2 regions of the Nostoc sp. DedQUE04 genome follow, and region 1 is predicted to be linked to the other one. Evidence: riboswitches for the same ligand, from Rfam matches in the RefSeq annotation. Region 1 holds a riboswitch; the other holds the start of a gene.
The links. A riboswitch is a leader RNA that binds a small molecule or an ion and turns the genes downstream of it on or off. The one in region 1 is predicted to bind cobalamin.
Positions count from the first base shown of each region.

Region 1 (9,860 bases):
GTGGCGTGTCTTCCATATATTCAGAATTTATCCCCACTTTCAAACCCGCCTCTGTAAGTTTAGTATAACTATCAGTTTGGGAATTTCCAGTACCAAAAGTTGTTACCAAGTCAGGATTTAATTCTAGTACTTTCTCTATATCCACATTGGAATTATCACCTACCTGTGCTAATTTCCCGGCTTTGATTCTCTCGACTACATCAGGAGTATTGACTTGTTTACTATTACTAATACCAATCAGTTTCTCAACTACACCTAATTTCGCTAGGTGAGGTAAATGAGTAGTAGATAGAGAGACTATGGAATTAATGGGAACTGTAATTACCCGTGCTTGATTAAATTCTTTTGGTGTGGGAGTTCCACATTGGACTAAAACATATTGAAACTTTGTGTTGGCATTCTGCCAAGGATTTTTTATAGTGACAATTTTGTAGTGTTTATGATACTCTACTGCGAAGCCTGTTGCATGAGTAATCTTAATTTTATTAGGGAAGTAATCAGTATTGGGGTCATATTTTTGAATACAGCCGTTATTATTGGTATTTGTATATGTGTTAATTGCTGTACTATGGCAAGCAATAATTAAAGTGGCAATTAAGAAAAATTGGCATAAAAAAATAATGGGTTTTAAGTGATGATATTTTACCAATTTCATGGGGTTTGAGTAAATAGAATTTTTCTCACGCAGAGAGGCGCAGAGAGTGACAGAAGAGAAAAGAAAATGAACTAAATAAAATCTGTTTTATGTCTTCGCGTGAGATTCTTAAAAATAGAAGTTATACGGAATTTGGTGGATAGCAATGTTCAATAACTTTGTTACCTTTTACCAAATGTTCATTCACAATAGTTTCCGCTATATTTGAGTTAACGCGAGTGTACCAAGTCCTATCATCAGAATAAAATACTACTGGCCCTTGTTGGCAAACTTCCAAACAGCCAGATGTTCTTACTTCTATGTCTAAACCTGCATTTTCAACTGCGGATTTTAAAGCATCAAATGTGGGTTGCCATTTGCGTGAAGGAAGACAGCGAGTAGAGGTACAAACTGAGATATAAGAATGTTTGAGGGGGTTTTTAGTAAACGGTATAGGCTGGTTTCCCAATACATAAATATCTCGTAGTTCCTCATAAAAAGCTAACTTTGATAAATTCGGCTTACCTTCTGGTAATAAATTCTCACCTTCTACATACGGATTTGGCAAGAAAATAGTCATGAGGTTTTCATCTGCACCATTCCAAAAATCTATTCCCCAACTTCTAGGGATACCTTCTGCATTAAACCGTCGATAAAATGCAGCACGATTTACTTGACGTTGTTGCCTTAATTCCAAAGGAGTCTTACAATGAGGGCCACCTAAATTTGCCTCTATACATAGATGCAAATGCCAGCCTTCTGTGACTACTGTGAGATATCCATCATAGAGAATACAAATTTTGGGTGGAGCATTAAATTCTAATTCTAATACACCTCCTTGAACAATATGTCCTACCCCTACCTGCTGCCAATTTTGCTGAAATAAAGTGTAAAGTAGCGACGACAAAACATCGGTACTAGAATCAAAATATTCATATTCAATAGACCCCCCCGTAGATAAAGCCTCAATCACAACCTTATTTACTGGAGTTACCCAACAATTAAATTCAGTCATTCAAAACTCCTCTCTGCGTGAAAAAACTCTTGACTTCAAAACGTAGAACTCAACCCAACTTGAAAAACCCTCCCCCCATCAGGATAACCAGGAAATAATTGGTATCTCTGGTTAAAGATATTATCCAGACTGCCTGTTAATATTAAGTTATCACTGAGAGAAACCCGCATTTTGAAATCAAAAGTAGTATAACCAGACAAAAATTCTGTATTAGTATTGTTTATGGGATATGCACCCAAAGAATGCATCAGTATTCCAGCATATAAACCTTGAGAAGTTTCATAAGAAAGTCCTGCATTTAAACTATCTGCACCTGCGAATCGTAATTCTTTATCAACTTCAACAGAATTTGTACTTTTCAAAATCCGGGGATCATTTGCTGTATAACTAACAAAAGCGTAGATATTCTTCGCTAGCTGCAAATTTAAAACCGCTTCGATTCCCGTAGTCCGAACCTTACCAATATTTTCGTAAGTAGCTACCGGAACAGCAAAGTTATAGGCGATTAAATCTGATATTGTATTGTTAAAATAGGTCAAGCGCAATAAACCAAAATTGCCTAGCTTCTGGTCAATTCCAATATCATAACTATCGCCTTTCTCTGGACGAAGATTAGGATTACCAACGTAACTACCACCATTGGCATATAAGCTGAAAAGATTCGGCGCACGGAAATTCTTGATATAATTAGCTCTGAGAGTGGTAGTATCTGTAAGTGCAAATTTTGCTCCTACACTCGGTGATGTAAAAGAGCCATTTGTCAAGCTGCTAAAATCTTGGCGTAAACCTAAGTTGGCAGTGAAACCAGGGGTAAAGTTAATTTCATATCTAGCAAATAGCGCCCCTTGACTAATACTATCGTCGTAAGTGACTGTTTTTGTATTAGCAGAAAAGTCGAATGTACTATTAGTAGCTGATACATTGCGATAATCAAAGCCATAAACTAAGGTTTGATTATGAGCAAATTTCCAACTGTGTTGTGTTTGCAATCCATAAGAAGTCTGCCCATTATCATACCGTGCTTGGGATGAATTGCGACTATCATAACGAGTGTTAAGGAAATCTGCGTAAACTCTTGCTGTTAGTAGTGAATCATCCCCACCTCCTAATTTTGAGTTCCAGGTTAAATCGGTGAGAACTTGGTCTGTGTATTTGCGATCGCTATCAGTCAATGAGTTAAAATAACCTTGACCATACAATGGTTCAGGAATGGGGACTCCTCCTGGAACTCCTTGGTCTTTACCTAAATATAGAGTTGACAAGGTTAGGGTGTTACGCTTTCCTAAATCCGCCTCTAGCTTGACATTAAAGTTATTGTAGAGAACATCATTATTTTCCCTAGTTCCCTTGAAATTAGCTTCTGGGATAGAAAAAGGATAGTTATTTTCGGCTTCGGTACGGTTGTAACCTACAACCCAACCAATATTGCCGACTTTCCCACTATTACTGATAGTCTGCTGATTTAACCCATACGCGCCAAGGGTGACTCCCGCTTGTGTCGTCACTTTTTCTGTGGGACGACGAGTGATGATGTTAATCACTCCCCCAATTGCATCGGAACCATAAAGAGTAGAACCACCACCTGGTAACACTTCGACTCTTTCAACGATATTGGTAGTAAATTCTGAAAGGTCAAAACCACCAGAACCTAAATCGTTAATTGGTCTACCATCAAGCAAAATTAAGACTTGTGCAGAGTTAGAACCTCGGATAAATTGACCGCTTAAGGCATTCACTTCTGTGCCAACTGTACCATCAGGTAAGATACCTGTCAGAAATTTTAGTGCTTCTCTGACAGTTCTAGCACCCTGCGCTTCCATTTCTTCACCCGTAATCACATAAACTGGACGGGTGGAATCTTTCACTGTCCCCTCGCGGCGAAAGGGTGAGTAAACGGGTTCATTCAATAGCTTGTCGATGACTGTTAATTCAATATCTGGTTCTTCCGTGGATGCTGGAGTATTTTCAGGTGTTACTTGTGCAACTGGTTGTAAGTCTCTTGCAGTACCTTCATACTTGGGAAACTCAGATATTTGTGGAACTTGATTAGCGATGGCTATGTATCCCCCACATACCATCGCATAGATTGTGGTAAAAACGAAGATTTTTGAGAAAAATTCACAATAAGTAACGACACGGGAAGTGGACATGAAACTCCTCGTTTTCAGTAAAAACAGGTATTTATTTGTGCTATGAGTTTTTGGGATTTAGGTTTTAACTAGCTTGCTGCAATGCATTACTAAACCTAAATCATGGTGGATACTATTTGGATAGCAAAAAATACTTTGTGGTATTCCTTATGGATACCCAAATTACTATAGAACAACCCAAAATTGAGTATCGTTACCAACAGCGAAGCGAATTAGTAAAACTTGCAGAGGGTACTGTCTTAAAACAGTATCTATACCCATGAAATTTATTAATCAAATGTATCATCTGTGCCTCGCAGATAAATGTTTTGTGTCTAGAGTGAGTCGGCGGGCATTCTGACTTTGAGACACGTTCTATTCGTCTCATTACAGCTGCGGGACAGCGCCGGATTTACACCGAACTTTCCCCCTTGCGCCTGATGGCTGCTCACCATCAGAACCGACAGTTATGTGTCACATTACCATAGTTATTGTGTATATGTAAATTCAGTCGATAACAATTTTGATTCTCTATATCACTGACTAGATATGAAATTAGACTTGTGCTACAGATAACACGCATAAAGTAAATCCCCTAACTGATAGTAAAGGGGACTTTGCGGACATTGTAGATTTAATTTCGTCAGGTGTATTACATTCCTAACGTATTTTTGGGGAGGTTATAAAACAGAGTTTTGCATTTACTTTAATCTACATTCCTTAAGGTAACTGAGTTAATTTTGGTTGGTCTAAATATTTATATACCAACTGAGAAACTTGACGAACAAAATCCCTACCTTTAGTGTCATTGTAAGGTCTTCTCACAAAAATCCCTGCTAAGTAACGCTTGCCATTAGGCATCTCAATAATACCTGCATCCCCAATAACAAACCCAATATCACCTGTTTTATGAGCAATTATTGCTCCCGAACCCAAACCGGCTGCCAGCAACTTTTTGTTATGGCAATGATTTAAAATGTCTAATGCCTGGGAGCGACTCGCATCTGAAATTAACTTATGATACTAAATCAATGCTGATAATTTTACTAAGTCGGCGGGACTGGTGGTATTAGTTCCCTTAAAATCTCCCAATAAATGACGAATTACAGTATTTTTCAATCCCCAACTGTGAAACCGTTGATTTAATTTTACCTTACCACCCAAACGGTCAATAATCATGTTTGTGGCGGTATTATCGCTGATGCTAATCATTTTGTTTATGGTTTGCAGCACAGTCAACTTGGTTCCCACATGTTGATACTGCAAGTCTCCAGAGCCACTTGCAACCAAGTCTCGCCGCATTACCAGAGTGTCATTTAGTTTGATATTACCCGCATCTATTCTCTCAAATAAAGCAATCAAAATTGGAAACTTAATCGTACTCGCGGCGGGAAATACTTTGTTGCCACTAATATCCAAATAGTTACCCGTCTCTAAATCCACAAAAAACATCCCTGGCTTGAGGAAACTGTAACGAGCCATCAATGCATTAATTTGAGATTTTAGTTGTAGTATTTCCTCACCTAAAGGAACTACTCCAGCAAACATAGAAGCATTGATTGGTTTAGTGAGTATATCTGGTGGATTCAGTTTATTAATAGTTGCAATATTTTGTAAAGGCGCTTTATTTTGGAATAAGAGAACTTGGCGTTTTTGCTGGAGATTAGGGGTAATGGAAATTGGTGTTTGGGAGGATTGTTCGTCAGCCTCTATTCCCCACTCCACAACTCCCGTCGCAGCTATCTTTTCAATTGATGATAATTTAACGACCCAATGAGAGTCAGAAGAGATTCTGACTATTACACTTTGCAAAGAGACAGTATAACCAGGTGCTAATTCAATTACGAGTCGGGTTGTCTGGGGGTCAAGCTGTGCTACCCGAATTTCTTGAATCTTTGAGCCAAAGTTTTGTTTGGTTGTCGGGTAGCTCAAAGTAGTTCCTGATAAGTCAATGACAAGCCTTTTAGGGTTATCAATTAAAAAAACTCTCGGTTGAATACCTGAGTCAGTGGTTAGGTCAAGCTGATTCTGATTGGGGTCAAAGTGCCAGGATTCTAATCGAGTTGCTCTTGCAGGAGAAGATAGCAGTAAAATACTAATTAAGCTCAACAATAACCAGCGTAATTTCATACAGTATAGTGAGGAGAATATTGAATTTACTTACAGAGATTTTCAGGGAAGTAAATCAGGTCAGAACTGATTGAAAATCATAAGCAAGAAAATATAAAATGTCAAGGATTTTAGATAGTAAATGAAAGCTGATACAGTGAATATTGATTCGGCTTTATGAAAGTCGGTATAATTAAATTTACACCCGTTAAAAAAAACGGGTGGACAAAGCTTTCACAAATTACTCTAGAAGCACCCAATAACTTAGTATTTTACTATTGAGTATTAGTTGATTGAGAATCATTCTGTGTCTTTTTATCTGTACAGGGTGTGATTTTCTCTGCTGGTGAAAGATACTCACCTTCAACTCCGATAGTGATTCCTCGCGTCTGACGTAGTGCATTTATAGCTCTTGGACAATCACAGCCAAATTTGGCGTTAGCGATAGCTTACCGAAGGTATCGCAGCATCACTTTCTTCATCTGTCATATTTAGTTCTATCACTTTTTGATTATCAGCCTGAAGATTATCGGCTTTTGCCATAAAAAGGCGGTTGAAAGTTGCCAGATGAGCATTTCCACTACAGTTTTGACGTTGACAATTTAAAGTGGCTGTATGAGCATTATTTGTCGAAACATTCTCAGGTGATTTTTGCTGATTGGGATTATCTGCTTTGGCGGATTTTTCTAAGAATAAATTCAGTAGCAACGAGCTAACAAATGTTGAGCTTGCAAATAATATTAGAGGTAGTTTTTTCACTACTTTCTCCATAATATGCTATTGGACTGCATAACCTTAACACCTGAAAATTTCAATGTCAGTCTATTTTTACCATCAAAATTAAATTTTAATTATTTTATCAATAAATATCAATATATCCAGCAGTAATCATGAGAAATTATTAATGATTTTTTACATTTAATCAAGAGCATTCATTAATTATAAATACATGGAAATTGGGTAAATAGATAAAATCTAATTACCCAGTATTGGGAACAATAATTTTGAAGTTTTTAAGATTGGGGTTTTTGAAGCTTGAACTTTGCTATGAAAGCTCTATAAATCGCAATTTACAGAAAGCTTTTTTTTTTAGATGAGTATCATTGTGTTTTTACTCCTATTGAGAGGGTGTGCTGAGGTTGGAATTCTGCCCATTCTTTGCATACAGTTTGGTAACATTGGGGTGGTGTGATTGGTAATTTAGTTAAATAGAAAAACCCAGCTTGATGACCGTACTCCAATAAAAATACAACATCTTTTTGGGGATTATACTTATCTACAGCTTCGATAATATGAGCATTCATGAAGTGTCTTTGTAACAGTACGGTATCGGGTGCTGCTAACCAAGCATTTAAGAAAGCTGCAAGATTTTTACGCCCGATAAAATGCGCTTTAAATGTTTCGCCAGCCATACTTAAATGCGGAGAATTGGTGCTGCAAATCACGACACCACGTTCTCCTCCTAAATAACCTATCCAAGCGTTGTAACCAATTGCTAATATATTGGTGGCGATAAAAGCTTGTTGCCAATCTTGGGTGTTTATTTCTGGGGTCATTTTAATTAAACTCCTTGTGATAACTGCCAGAGTTGGATGGAATAACATAAATGGCTCTCAAAAATTGCACGTGCTGCTAATCCCTCGACAACTAACTTTTCTAGCCAGCGCTTAAATGCCCAACGACCGAGTGAGTATAATGGTGGGAGTGCGATCGCCACAATATCAGCAATATATTTAACTGTAGTCAGCCCAAAAGTACGGAAGTTATCAACACACAAGTCAATCGTTGGTGCAACTTGAGTGGAGATGTCCTCAGTCTTAATTAACTTGAATCCAGTTTGTATCAACGCTGTTTGAAGCTCACTGGCGACATGACAATTAGAAAAAATACCTTCTCGGTATTCGGCATCAGAACGCATCATATCGGCAAGCAGCAAGTAGCCACCACTACTTAGTAAACGAGCCGCACCCTGAGCCAAATCGTCAACAGCAATATATTGACTGCTTTCGCTGAACAGAACTAAATCGTAGGAGTATGATTTGTGAAAATCTTCAAATCTCGTTAAGTAGAAAGGTACTTGAGAGTTGGTATTGTGAATAAATCTCTCTTGCTGGAGTGCGTCGGGTGCTAATCCCTCAACGCTGAAACCGCGTGAGCATAAATATGCCGCATTACCACCAATCCCGCAGCCTACGTCAAGCACAGTTTTTATACCTTCTGGGATAAAACTCAAAAGTTTGGCTGTATATGCAGCTTGCGCCGCACGCAGGCGAGTTAGAGTTAATTCTTCACCCACAGTAGGTAGTGGTTCCCAATACCCGTAATGGAGATAGTCGGAATTTGTAAGTCCCATGTAATAATCTATCGCTGCATTTTGGTAACGAGTTGCTTTGGGAATTTTGCTTGATTTTGGCTTGAGCATTCATCAATAAAGTAAGTTTTAGGGTATTAGGCTTGGATTAAATTCTGACCATCGCTTGCAAACTTGTTCGTAGCAATCGGGTGGAGTAATTTTTAGTTGATGTAAAAAATTCACCTCAATCTGAGGTTCAGCCTTTAGCACCAGAAGAATATCTTGGTGGGGATTGTATGTTGCGATCGCGGGTAAAATTGATGAAATCATGGATGAACAGATTGATTGTGATATAAATCCGCCATCCTGAAACGAACGCAAGTAAAACCTAATCAGATCGGAAGGAAGAAATTGCAGGGTGAAGGGAACTGTATCAAGACTTGTATTTGTCGGGTGAGCAACTTTAGTATCCACATCACAAATAACAACTCCCCGCCCAAATAATTGAAATCCTTTCCATCCTGTATAACCGATTACCAGTATATTGTTATGGATAAAGCTGTTTTGCCAGTAGCCGAAATTTCCTTGCCAAACACTATTGGATGGTCGCATTGACTTCCTCCCCCAACACTAATGACTCAATGCGAACCTGCTCAAGCTCCCGACCAATCAACACTAATCGCGTTTGACGGGGTTCGTGGGGTTGCCAAGTCCGATCGTAAAAATAGTCAAATCGATTGCCGACACCCTGTAGTACCAGACGCATGGCTTTGTTCGGAACTGCTACAAATCCCTTAATTCGATAAATTTCTTGCTGTTGCACCAATGTTTGCAAGCGTTTGACTAGAACAGTCGGCTCAAATGCTTGGTCTAGCAGTAGTTGTACTGCATTAATCCCTTCATCATGTTCGTGTTCTTCTTCAGTATCGTGGTGACTGGGACGACTTTCTAAGTTGTCTTCTACCGCAGCATTGAAACCAAGTAACAAATCGCCACTGATTTTACCATCCTGACAAGGAATGACTTTTACACCAGGCGATAAGTTCTGCTTTAGCCAATCCTGCACCCTAACTTGCGTTTGTTCGTCAACGCGATCGCTCTTAGTAAGCAACACTAAATCAGCACAAGCCAGTTGATCTTCAAACAGTTCCTCAATGGGTGTTTCGTGTTCTAGACTAGAGTCGGCTTGTCGCTGTGCTAAGAGGGCTGCTAAATCGCCTACATATTGATTAGTTGCCAACGCTTCACAGTCCACTACAGTAATTACGCTGTCAACTGTAGCGCCTGTGCGAATTTCGGGCCAGCGAAATGCTTGCACCAATGGTTTTGGGAGTGCTAGTCCAGAGGTTTCAATTAACATACAGTCAAGGTTGGCGCGTCGCTGAAGTAATTCTTGCATCGCGGGGAGGAATTCTTCTTGCACCGTACAGCACAGACAACCGTTGGTGAGTTCAACAATATTACTGTTGGAATCTTCTTCATCGTCACAAACTCGGCAATCACGCAAAAGTTCGCCATCAATTCCGATTTCTCCAAATTCATTCACCAAAACAGCAATGCGTCGTCCCTCATTGTTTTGCAGTAAATGGCGAATTAACGTCGTTTTGCCTGCGCCTAGAAATCCTGTAATTACTGTGACGGGAATTTTTTGCATATAAAGTGTGTCGTTTGTTGATTAAT
Region 1 is NZ_JAVRCA010000018.1:32,007-41,866, forward strand. Features, by position in the region: gene RM049_RS15060 (ABC transporter substrate-binding protein) at 1-655, opposite strand, end outside; gene RM049_RS15065 ((2Fe-2S) ferredoxin domain-containing protein) at 777-1,649, opposite strand; gene RM049_RS15070 (TonB-dependent receptor) at 1,685-3,727, opposite strand; cobalamin riboswitch at 4,108-4,258, opposite strand; partial or broken gene RM049_RS15075 (serine hydrolase) at 4,499-5,908, opposite strand; gene RM049_RS15080 (hypothetical protein) at 6,326-6,646, opposite strand; gene RM049_RS15085 (hypothetical protein) at 6,988-7,443, opposite strand; gene RM049_RS15090 (class I SAM-dependent methyltransferase) at 7,449-8,309, opposite strand; gene RM049_RS15095 (hypothetical protein) at 8,328-8,792, opposite strand; gene cobW (cobalamin biosynthesis protein CobW) at 8,776-9,834, opposite strand.

Region 2 (9,860 bases), on a different contig from region 1:
GCCGACTACAGGGCAAGAATATCAGGCAAGTAACGTGATTGCCGCTATTCATGAAGCTGGGGGATTGGCAGTTCTGGCTCATCCAGCTCGTTACAAGCGATCGCATTTCGACTTAATTCCAGCTGCGGCAGAAAAGGGCATCGATGGTGTGGAAACTTTCTACGCCTACAATAACCCTAACCCTTGGAAACCCAGCACCTTGGAATCAGAACAAGTGCAAAAGTTGGCTGATGAATACTTTCTTTTCAATACTTGTGGTACAGATAGCCACGGTTTGAGTCTGCTACAACGCTTGTAAAGATGAATCATTTTTTTTCAATCTCCTGGTTCAATCTGCCAGGAGGTTATCTTTTTTTGGATGCTCAATAGTCAATTTGTTTTAAAGTTATGGCAAGGGACTGGGGACTGGGGACTGGGGACTGGGGACTGGGTGAAAAGCCTTTTTGTGTCTAAGTTTTATCGTCTGTTGATGTCCTAACCTTTTTGGCTGTTGCTATAATTTCAAGAGATTGAGAAGCTATCTTGATTGTCTCTTTGGCAGCTTTTTCCTTACGTTCGCTATAGCGGTTTGTGAGATAATCAACTTTGTCACGCAATAGCAAGGTAAATTTGTAAAGTTCTTCCATCACATCGACAACGCGATCGCGGTAGGGCGAATCTTTCATAGTGCCGTCTTCGTTAAACTCCTGATATGCTTTAGCGACTGACGATTGATTGGGGATCGCGAACATCCGCATCCAGCGTCCAAGAATTCTTAATGTGTTGACAGCGTTAAAAGACTGAGATCCTCCACTCACTTGCATCACAGCCAAAGTTCTTCCTTGAGTCGGGCGAACGGCTCCAATACTGAGCGGAATCCAATCAATTTGATTTTTCATAATGCCAGAAATCTGACCGTGCAACTCTGGGCTAGACCAAACTTGCCCTTCTGATCACAAGCTTAATTGACGCAACTCCTGCACCTTTGGGTGGGTGTCAAGTACGCTACCGTAAATCGGCAGTTCACGGGGATCGAAAAACTTCACCTCTGCTCCAAATTCTTCAATGATGCGTGCGGCTTCCTCTGCCAAAAGGCGGCTATAGGAACGCTCGCGCAGGGAGCCATACAAAAATAAAATTCTGGGGGGATGGTCAAATGTCGTCATGATAATTGGTTAGGGATTTCCAAGAAATAAAGCATCCTTGTAATGCTTATCAAGCAGGTGTAATTTCTTGATTTACAGACTCAATTAATTGAGTGACCCGTTCTTTGATTTCATCGCGGACTCTCGGAAAAATTTCTGGTTGTTCTGCTGGATCGTCTAACTGCCAATCTTCAAATACTTCTCGCACAACCCACTCAGGCGGTAAATTTACGCCACAGCCACACAAAGAAATCACGATATCAAAGTCTTGTGCTTGGAAATCACTCAGGGGTTTGGAGTGTTGATCGGTAATGTCGATACCAATTTCTTTCATGGTTGCGATCGCTTCTGGTCTAACCTGACTTGCTTCTAACCCAGAGCTAATCACTTCAATTTTTCCTTTACCAAGAGTTTTAGCAAAGCCTTCCGCCATTTGGGAACGGGCAGAATTCTTTTTGCAGACAAACATCACACGTTTCATGGTTCAAATCCTCCGAATAATTTGACTAAATTTAAAAGATTCTCGATTCAGATGGCGAAAAATAACGTTTTTCAAACCAGAAAGCCACATTAACCAGACCAATCAATACAGGCACTTCCACCAGAGGCCCGACAACGGCGGCAAAAGCAACACCCGAATTAATGCCAAATACTGCGATCGCCACTGCGATTGCAAGTTCAAAATTATTTCCTGCCGATGTAAAGGCGACGCTTGCGGCTCTAGAATAGTCTGTTTTAACGCGCCAAGCCATGTAAAAGCTGACCAAAAACATGATGATGAAGTAGACGATCGACGGAATTGCAATCTTCACCACATCGAAGGGGATTTGAACAATCAAATTTCCTTTCAAGCTGAACATAACGACGATTGTAAATAACAAAGCAATCAGTGTGATGGGGCTGATTTTAGGCACAAATTCCTCGTGATACCACTGTTTACTTTTCACTTTTACTAAGAAGTAACGAGTGAAAAATCCAGCTAAAAAGGGAATACCAAGATAGATAAACACACTTTTGGCAATCTCAGCAATGCTGACATTAACAACACTGCCTTGTAAACCAAACAGTGGCGGCAGTACAGTAATGAAAAACCAGGCATAAGGACTATAAAAGATGACTTGAAAGATGCTATTAAAGGCAACCAAGCCAGCCGTATATTCTGTATTGCCTCGTGCCAAGTCACTCCACACAACTACCATTGCAATACACCGGGCTAATCCAATCAGAATCAATCCTGTCATGTATTCTGGGTAATTATGTAAGAAAATAGCTGCCAGAGCAAACATCAAAATTGGCCCAACGATCCAATTTTGAATTAGTGAAACACCAAGAATTTTTCCGTTGCGAAATACATCCCCTAATTCTTCATACCGCACCTTGGCTAAGGGCGGATACATCATCATAATTAACCCGATGGCGATCGCTATATTGGTTGCTCCCACCTGGAACTGATTGATAAAGGCTTCTACTCCAGGAAAGAAATAGCCTAGACCAACACCGATCGCCATTGCTAAAAAAATCCACAAGGTTAGGAAACGGTCAATAAAAGAGAGGCGTTTTGAAGTATTTTTGTTCATTACAATTAACCCCATACATGAATGCAGGAGCTTCGAGCAGGAATTTCAGATTATTCAATCCAACATCCAAAATTGAAAATCTAAAATTCGTGAGTTATATCAAGAGTATATCTCCATCATTTCAAAAAAAATTGATTTATCAATGCCCATAAAACTAAAATTAAACGAAATATTACAAAAAAAATTGATGAATATTTAAGGATCGCAGGGGGGACGAATAGGTAATATGGGGCTAAAGCGGCGGAATTCTGCTAAATACTGCTCTAAGACAGCAAACTGCGGTAGATTGAGGCTGTAGTAAATCCAGCGCCCTTCTTGACGAGCGCGAACTAAACCCGCTTCTTTCAGGGTTTTGAGGTGAAAAGACAGTTTAGATTGAGTAGTTCCCAGGTGTTCACACAGGTCACAGACGCATAGTTCTTGAGAGCGCAGCAGTTCTAATACCTTAATCCGTAGGGGGTCAGACAGGGCATGAAAGCCAGCAGCGATCGTATCAGGAGTGAAGGTGCTATTAGAAGCCATCAACTTTTATTGAAGTATTTCTTTATGGTCAAGTCTTAATCATCAGTTAAAGAATACCTTAACTAAAAAGGAAAGATCAGTCTATAGTCGATTTTTGGTGGGAATTACAATCATTGAGAAATAGGGTACCTCGGCTGGATCGACTTCATCTAGGGGGATGATACGTTGCTGTGATGTTGATGCCCGCTCAATATATCTTGCTCGTGACGCTAGCCCTAATTTATGCAGGATATCTCGTACTTTGGTAAAGTGACGACCTAGCTTCATAATTGCGGCGGCATCAGTCATCAGCAGATGTGTAGTCAGTTCTTCTGCTGGCAACGGGGCGGGTAAGACTGTGAGAATATCATTGTAGTAGGTGAAAGGTACACCCAAGGCTACCGGACAAGTCATCAGCGAGGAAACTCCGGGGACAACTTCTGTTTCGTATTGGTCGCATAACCGCGTGAACAGGTACATAAATGAACCATAGAAAAATGGATCGCCCTCGCACAGTACCACGACATCTCGACCTGCTGCTAGATGCTCGGCAATTGGTTCAATTTCCTGGTCATAAATAGATTTTGCCTTTTCTGGTTCCAAAGCGCGGGGGAGGTGAAATAGTACCTCGATTTGATTGCCAGGAAGATACTGCGCCACGATCGCTCTAGCGATACTTTCTTTATCTGTGGCTGATTGATAAGCTACTACAGGAGCCGCACGTAATAACCGCAGCGCTTTGAGGGTCAATAGTTCGGGATCGCCCGGGCCGACACCAATTCCATAAAGACGACCTTTAGGTTGCATATTCATTCTTCCTCCGTTGCCAGGGCGTTAACTGCTGCTGCCGCGATCGCACTTCCACCGCGCCGACCGTGTAAGGTTAAAAATGGTACATTTCTGCTATCTGCTGCCAGTGCGGCTTTTGATTCGGCTGCACCGACAAACCCCACTGGAAAGCCCAAGATAATTGCAGGTTTAGTAGCTCCTTCATCGAGTATTTCTAACAGTCGGAACAGGGCTGTGGGCGCATTCCCAATTGCAATTACTGAGCCTTCCAGGTGCGATCGCCATAATTCTATAGCTGCGGCCGACCTTGTAGTACCCATACGCTGGGCAAGTTCTGGCACTTCTGGCTCGTTGAGGGTACAGATAACTTGATTGTTTGCAGACAACCGCCGTCTGGTAACGCCATCGGCAACCATTCGGCAATCGCACAGTATTGGCGCTCCTGCTGCCAGTGCTGCCCTTGCGGATTGCACTGCTGTTGGTGAATATCCCAACTCAGTGACAATATCCGTCATTCCACAGGCATGAATTAGACGCACAGCAACTTTTGCTACATCTGGTGGCAGCACATCTAGGTTCGCTTCTGACCGAATGATTGCGAAGGAATTACGGTAAATTTCGTTGGCATCTCGGATATAGTCGGGCATTCAATTTGGGATTTTAGATTTTAAATTTTGGATTGATTTGTTAGTTAGTATAGATACTTCTTTTTTAATAGAAGAATACCTAATTTAATTAACCGCAGAGAACACAGAGTCAGAGAAAGGGAGGAATCAATCATCTGTATTTATCTGTGGTTCCATTTTCTAAGTGTTTATTAAATAACTGCTGTAATTGTGCTATTGGATATCGATTAGCAAATTCCCCAAAGGACTCATTAGAATTTAAGCGTTGAATTTTATATACATATAGCATCCGCTCTACTAATGCAGGTAGTTCGGCAAAAGTTACATATTGATATAGTTCGCGTCCGAATTTCTGATTACTGTCACCAACATAAACGTGATAGCCTTCCACAGTTCTATTTTCAGCCTCAATGGTGACGCCGAGGAGAGTAATATCACTTTTGCTATGCTGGGCACAAGATTTTTCGCAGCCAGTGAAGTGGATATTAACTGGGTAATCAAGAGTAACGCGAGTTTTAAGATACTCTGCCAATGCCAACGCATGACTTTTAGTGTCAGTGGCAGAAGCGGTGCAACCCTTTTTTCCCGAACAGGCAACTAATCCACCCTTGACGTTGTTTGCAGAAAAATCTAATCCTAATAAAGCAATTTCACCTTGGACATCAGCAACCCATTGCTGAGGAATATCTGTAAGGAGCAAATTTTGCCAAGGGGTTAGCCTGAGAGTTCCACTGCCGTATTTTGCTGCTAAATCTGCTAAACCCCGCATCTGTCTACTTTGCAATCGGCCCAAGGGCAAGACAACACCAATGTAAAATAAGCCTTGCTGACGTTGGGGATGGATGCCAATATGCTGATATTTTTCCCCTTTGCCTTCCTCTACAGTGTACACACACATCGAATTACCCCCCTTAATCCCCCCTTGGAAAGGGGGGAAACTAGAAATACAGTTCCCTCCCCTTTCCAAGGGGAGGGTTAGGGAGGGGTAAAACTTACGCTTAAGCTCTGATGAGTGAACTGTTTCAGACTTGTGTGTACACCGTAGCTTGCCTTGCTCGGAGAGTAGGTCTTTTCTTATTTCACTGTACAAAAAAGAAAAAGGTAAACGCTGCTCAACTTCTTGGAGATAATTTTCACAACCCAAAGTATTCAATAACTCTCTCAAACGTAGCCGCCGCTTACTCGTAGGATGACTATAAGCTAGATAGACATCCGCCAAAGCTGCTAAGACGGGCAAACATTCCTCTGGTGGTAACAAAATTCCCGTATCGCTGGGAGGTTGACTTTTCTCGCCAACACTGAGATAGAGACGAAAATAAACCCGATCGTTAAGTAAGACAGCTGCAAAGGCGATATCATTCAAGCGATCGCACACCTGAATTATCCCACCACCATCAAAGCAAACGCTAAATTTTGCCGACAGTCCCGAAAGCGCGGGATGTGCAGCAATATAATCATCCCAACCTTGGACAAAGGGGCGAGTGTCGATTAATTCTTGGGGATCGATACCAGCAGTTGGACTGGTCATAATATTGCGGATTTGGTCTACAACAGTATTGTCAGAACCCAATCCCATATTTTGTAGGTACTTCAGAACCTCAGCATTTATCCCCGTGCGGATTTCACGAACTTGTAGGTTGGCTCGATTAGTCACATCTATATAGCCGCCACCGTGCTGCTCTGCTATATCTGCGATCGCACGGCACTGCTGACTACTAATAATTCCACCTGGTATTCTAACGCGAGATAATATACCATCTGCGGCAGGAGTAGCATAAAACAAGCCAGGACAAGTGGCAAATCTAGAAACCAAACTTAGAACTCCTTCCCCGTGCAACGCAGGGAGTAGACGGTGAGTGTGTCTTGAGGACATCCTGAGAGTTGGCATTCTGACTTGGGTCATCCCATCACAGCTGCGGCACAGTCCCGGAATTTCACCGGAGTTTCCCAACTCTCAGCTTTAGTAATTTAGACTTTGTTGAGGTTATAGATATCAACCAGACATCATCCAGATAATTATCTTACATTACTATGGTGATAAATTTTAACTGAGCTGATCCACTACCGATCGAAAGATATAGTTCTTGAAGCTAATCTATAAATTGAATTTAGTTATGGCTCAGGCAGGAATGCTTGAGCCTTTTTGTTGCAAAACTTGCTTTAGAAAAAGTTAGGCGATCGCCGCTTCACGAGTAGCAACTTTGCTAAACTGATTTACCGGACGAGGTAAACCAAGATTTTCGCGCAGGGTTCCTGCTTCATACTCTGTACGGAACAGACCGCGACGTTGCAATTCAGGAATTACCAAGTCTACAAACTCATCCAATCCTCCGGGCAACCAGGGCGGCATAATATTAAAGCCATCTGCCCCACCATTGACAAACCAATCTTCTAGCTGATCGGCAATTTGTTCTGGTGTGCCTAGAATCTGACGATGCCCACGCGCTCCAGCTATCGATAAATACAGTTGTCGAATCGTTAAATTCTCTCTCTTGGCTAGGTCAGTCAGAAGTTGCTGACGGCTTTTACCCCCGTTAGTCTCTGGTAACTCCGGCAACGGCCCGTCCAATGGATAGCCAGATAGGTCAAATCCACCGATCATTGAGCCAAGCAAATTTAAGCCGACTACCGGATCGATCAACTCCTGAATTCGATCGAATTTGTCCTTAGCTTCTTGCTCAGTTTTGCCGATAACTGGGAATACACCTGGCATAATCTTAAGATGGTCAGGTGAGCGCCCGTATTGAGCCAGTCTCCCCTTCACATCTGTATAAAATGCCTGAGCTTCTGCCAAGGTCTGTTGGGCAGTGAAAATTACCTCCGCCGTTTGTGCAGCTAGCTCCTTACCATCCTCGGAAGATCCAGCTTGAATGATCACCGGATAACCTTGGATGGGACGCGCCACATTCAGCGGGCCGCGTACTGAAAAATGCTCGCCTTTGTGGTTGGGAACGTGCAGTTTATTTGGATCGAAGTAAATACCCGATTCCTTATCATGTAAGAAGGCGTCGTCCTCCCAACTATCCCAGAGTTTCGTGACTACATCCACAAACTCTTTGGCACGTTGATAACGTAGGGTATGCTCCATGTGCTTTTCCCGATTGAAGTTCAACGCTTCAGCTTCGGTAGCAGAAGTTACGAGATTCCAACCGGCACGGCCACCGCTAAGATAATCTAATGATGCAAATTTGCGGGCGAGATGATAAGGCTCGTTGTAGGTGGTTGATACTGTGGCCGTCAAACCGATGTTTTCCGTCACTACAGATAAAGCCGACAACAGGGTAAGAGGTTCAAAGTGGACGAGTTTGCCATTCCGGCTCAAAAGGTCGGCGCTTTGATTGCGTTGGCGTAGCCCGCCGTAGGCATCGCGCACAGCCACACCATCTGCAAAGAAGATCATGTCAAATTTGCCGCGTTCTGCTGTCTGTGCCAGCTTTTTATAATGCTGAAAGTTCAAACCAGCATTAGCTTGCGCTTCGGGGTGTCGCCATGACGCTACGTGATGACCAGTGCTGGGCAAGAATGCACCTAATCTAAGTTGAGGTTTTTTCGTACTCATGCTTTTTTTTGTAAAATCGTTGTGTTTTTAAACGCAAAGGCACGCAAAGTTAAACCAGTGCGTTGCGCGGTTTCCCAGCGTTGTAGCAACTGGCGTAGCGCAGAGGAACGCAGAGTTTTGCCGAATTTATGCAATGTTGTACTAGGGTGTTATGAGTTAAATCACGTTAGTTTTTGGATTTTGAATTGCTTACACTGGCTGGGGTTTGAGTAAATCTGTTTTGGTAACAAATTCACTGAATGTACTTGCAACCTGCTGCGGTAATGCGATCGCTGGAGTTTGTAACGGCAACCTGGGAAATAATAATTCTGCAACTCGATAAGCTTCTTCGAGATGGGGATACCCTGAGAAAACAAAGGTATCAATTCCTAAATCGGCATATTCTAGCATTCGCGCTGCAACTGTGTCTGGATCTCCAACTAAGGCAGTCCCAGCACCTCCACGCACTAAGCCAACACCTGCCCATAAGTTGGGGCTAATTTCTAGGTTTTTGCGATTACCTTTATGCAGTTGGGCCATGCGGCGTTGTCCTTCTGATTCAGACTGAGCAAACCGCTGATGTGCAGCTGCTATGGTTTCATCATCGACATACTGAATCAGTTCGTTGGCTGCATCCCAAGCTTTTTGCGTAGTTTCCCTGACTATGACGTGCATCCGAATTCCAAAGCGGACTGTTCTACCTTGTTCTGCTGCTAATTGGCGTACTTTTGCAATCTTTTCGGCAACTCGATCTGGTGGTTCACCCCAAGTTAAATATACATCAATGTGTTTGGCAGCAACTTGGAGCGCCGCATCTGAAGAACCGCCAAAATATAGGGTGGGATAAGGCTTTTGTACGGGAGGAAATTGGAGTTTAGCGCCTTGAACTTGCAAATGGCGACCACTATAGGTTACTTCTTCACCTTGCATGAGCGATCGCCAAATTGTCAAAAACTCATCTGTGAGTTCATAACGCTGGTCATGATCTAAGAAAATCCCATCTTTTGCAAGTTCTTTGGTGTCGCCACCAGTGACAACATTCAGAATAATTCGACCATTAGAAATCTGGTCAAAAGTCGCAGCCATTCTAACTGCCAAAGAAGGCGACATAATTGCCGGACGAAATGCTACAAGAAACCGCAAGCGTTCCGTAACTGAAATTAATGAAGTAGCGACAATCCAAGTATCTTGTTTTTGTCCGGTACCAATCAACATCCCGCCATAGCCCAATTTATCAACAGCTTGGGCGATTTGCTGCATATAGGGATAAGTGGCTGGTCGCCTGCCGATTGTAGTACCTAAATAACGCTCGTCTCCCTGGGTCGGCAAATACCAAAAAACTTCCATTTTCTTATCTCCTGGCGCTATTTCTGGCTAATGGTTTCCGGTGTTATAGCTGCATATTGTTCGCTAGTCAGCATCGCTTCCTTAATATTGATGGGTTTAGGAATCACTTTTTCTTTGGCAAATAAATCTGCAATTTTCTGTTGTTTTTCCATAATTTCAGGCGTAATGGGTCTTATACCGTAAGTTCGCCTTCCAACCATTGTTGTTAAAATATCTTCATCAATTTTGAGATGAGGAATAGTCAGTTTTACAACTTCCGATCGATTTTTCTCAGCCCATTGCCCTGTGTTATCTATCTCCTCAAGAACTAATCGCACTAATTTCGGGTTTTCTGTGGCAAATTTTCGCGCTGCCATGT
Region 2 is NZ_JAVRCA010000047.1:17,179-27,038, reverse strand. Features, by position in the region: gene RM049_RS26440 (PHP domain-containing protein) at 1-298, shown strand, start outside; partial or broken gene arsH (arsenical resistance protein ArsH) at 450-1,145, opposite strand; gene arsC (arsenate reductase, glutathione/glutaredoxin type) at 1,195-1,605, opposite strand; gene arsB (ACR3 family arsenite efflux transporter) at 1,637-2,701, opposite strand; gene RM049_RS26420 (metalloregulator ArsR/SmtB family transcription factor) at 2,897-3,223, opposite strand; gene RM049_RS26415 (precorrin-2 C(20)-methyltransferase) at 3,305-4,009, opposite strand; gene RM049_RS26410 (precorrin-8X methylmutase) at 4,012-4,638, opposite strand; gene cobG (precorrin-3B synthase) at 4,769-6,505, opposite strand; cobalamin riboswitch at 6,479-6,610, opposite strand; gene RM049_RS26400 (LLM class flavin-dependent oxidoreductase) at 6,788-8,176, opposite strand; gene ssuD (FMNH2-dependent alkanesulfonate monooxygenase) at 8,366-9,502, opposite strand; gene RM049_RS26390 (sulfonate ABC transporter substrate-binding protein) at 9,520-9,860, opposite strand, start outside.
Region 2: it holds a riboswitch for cobalamin, as region 1 does, so the genes downstream of both, cobG (precorrin-3B synthase) here and RM049_RS15070 (TonB-dependent receptor) in region 1, are expected to answer to the same signal.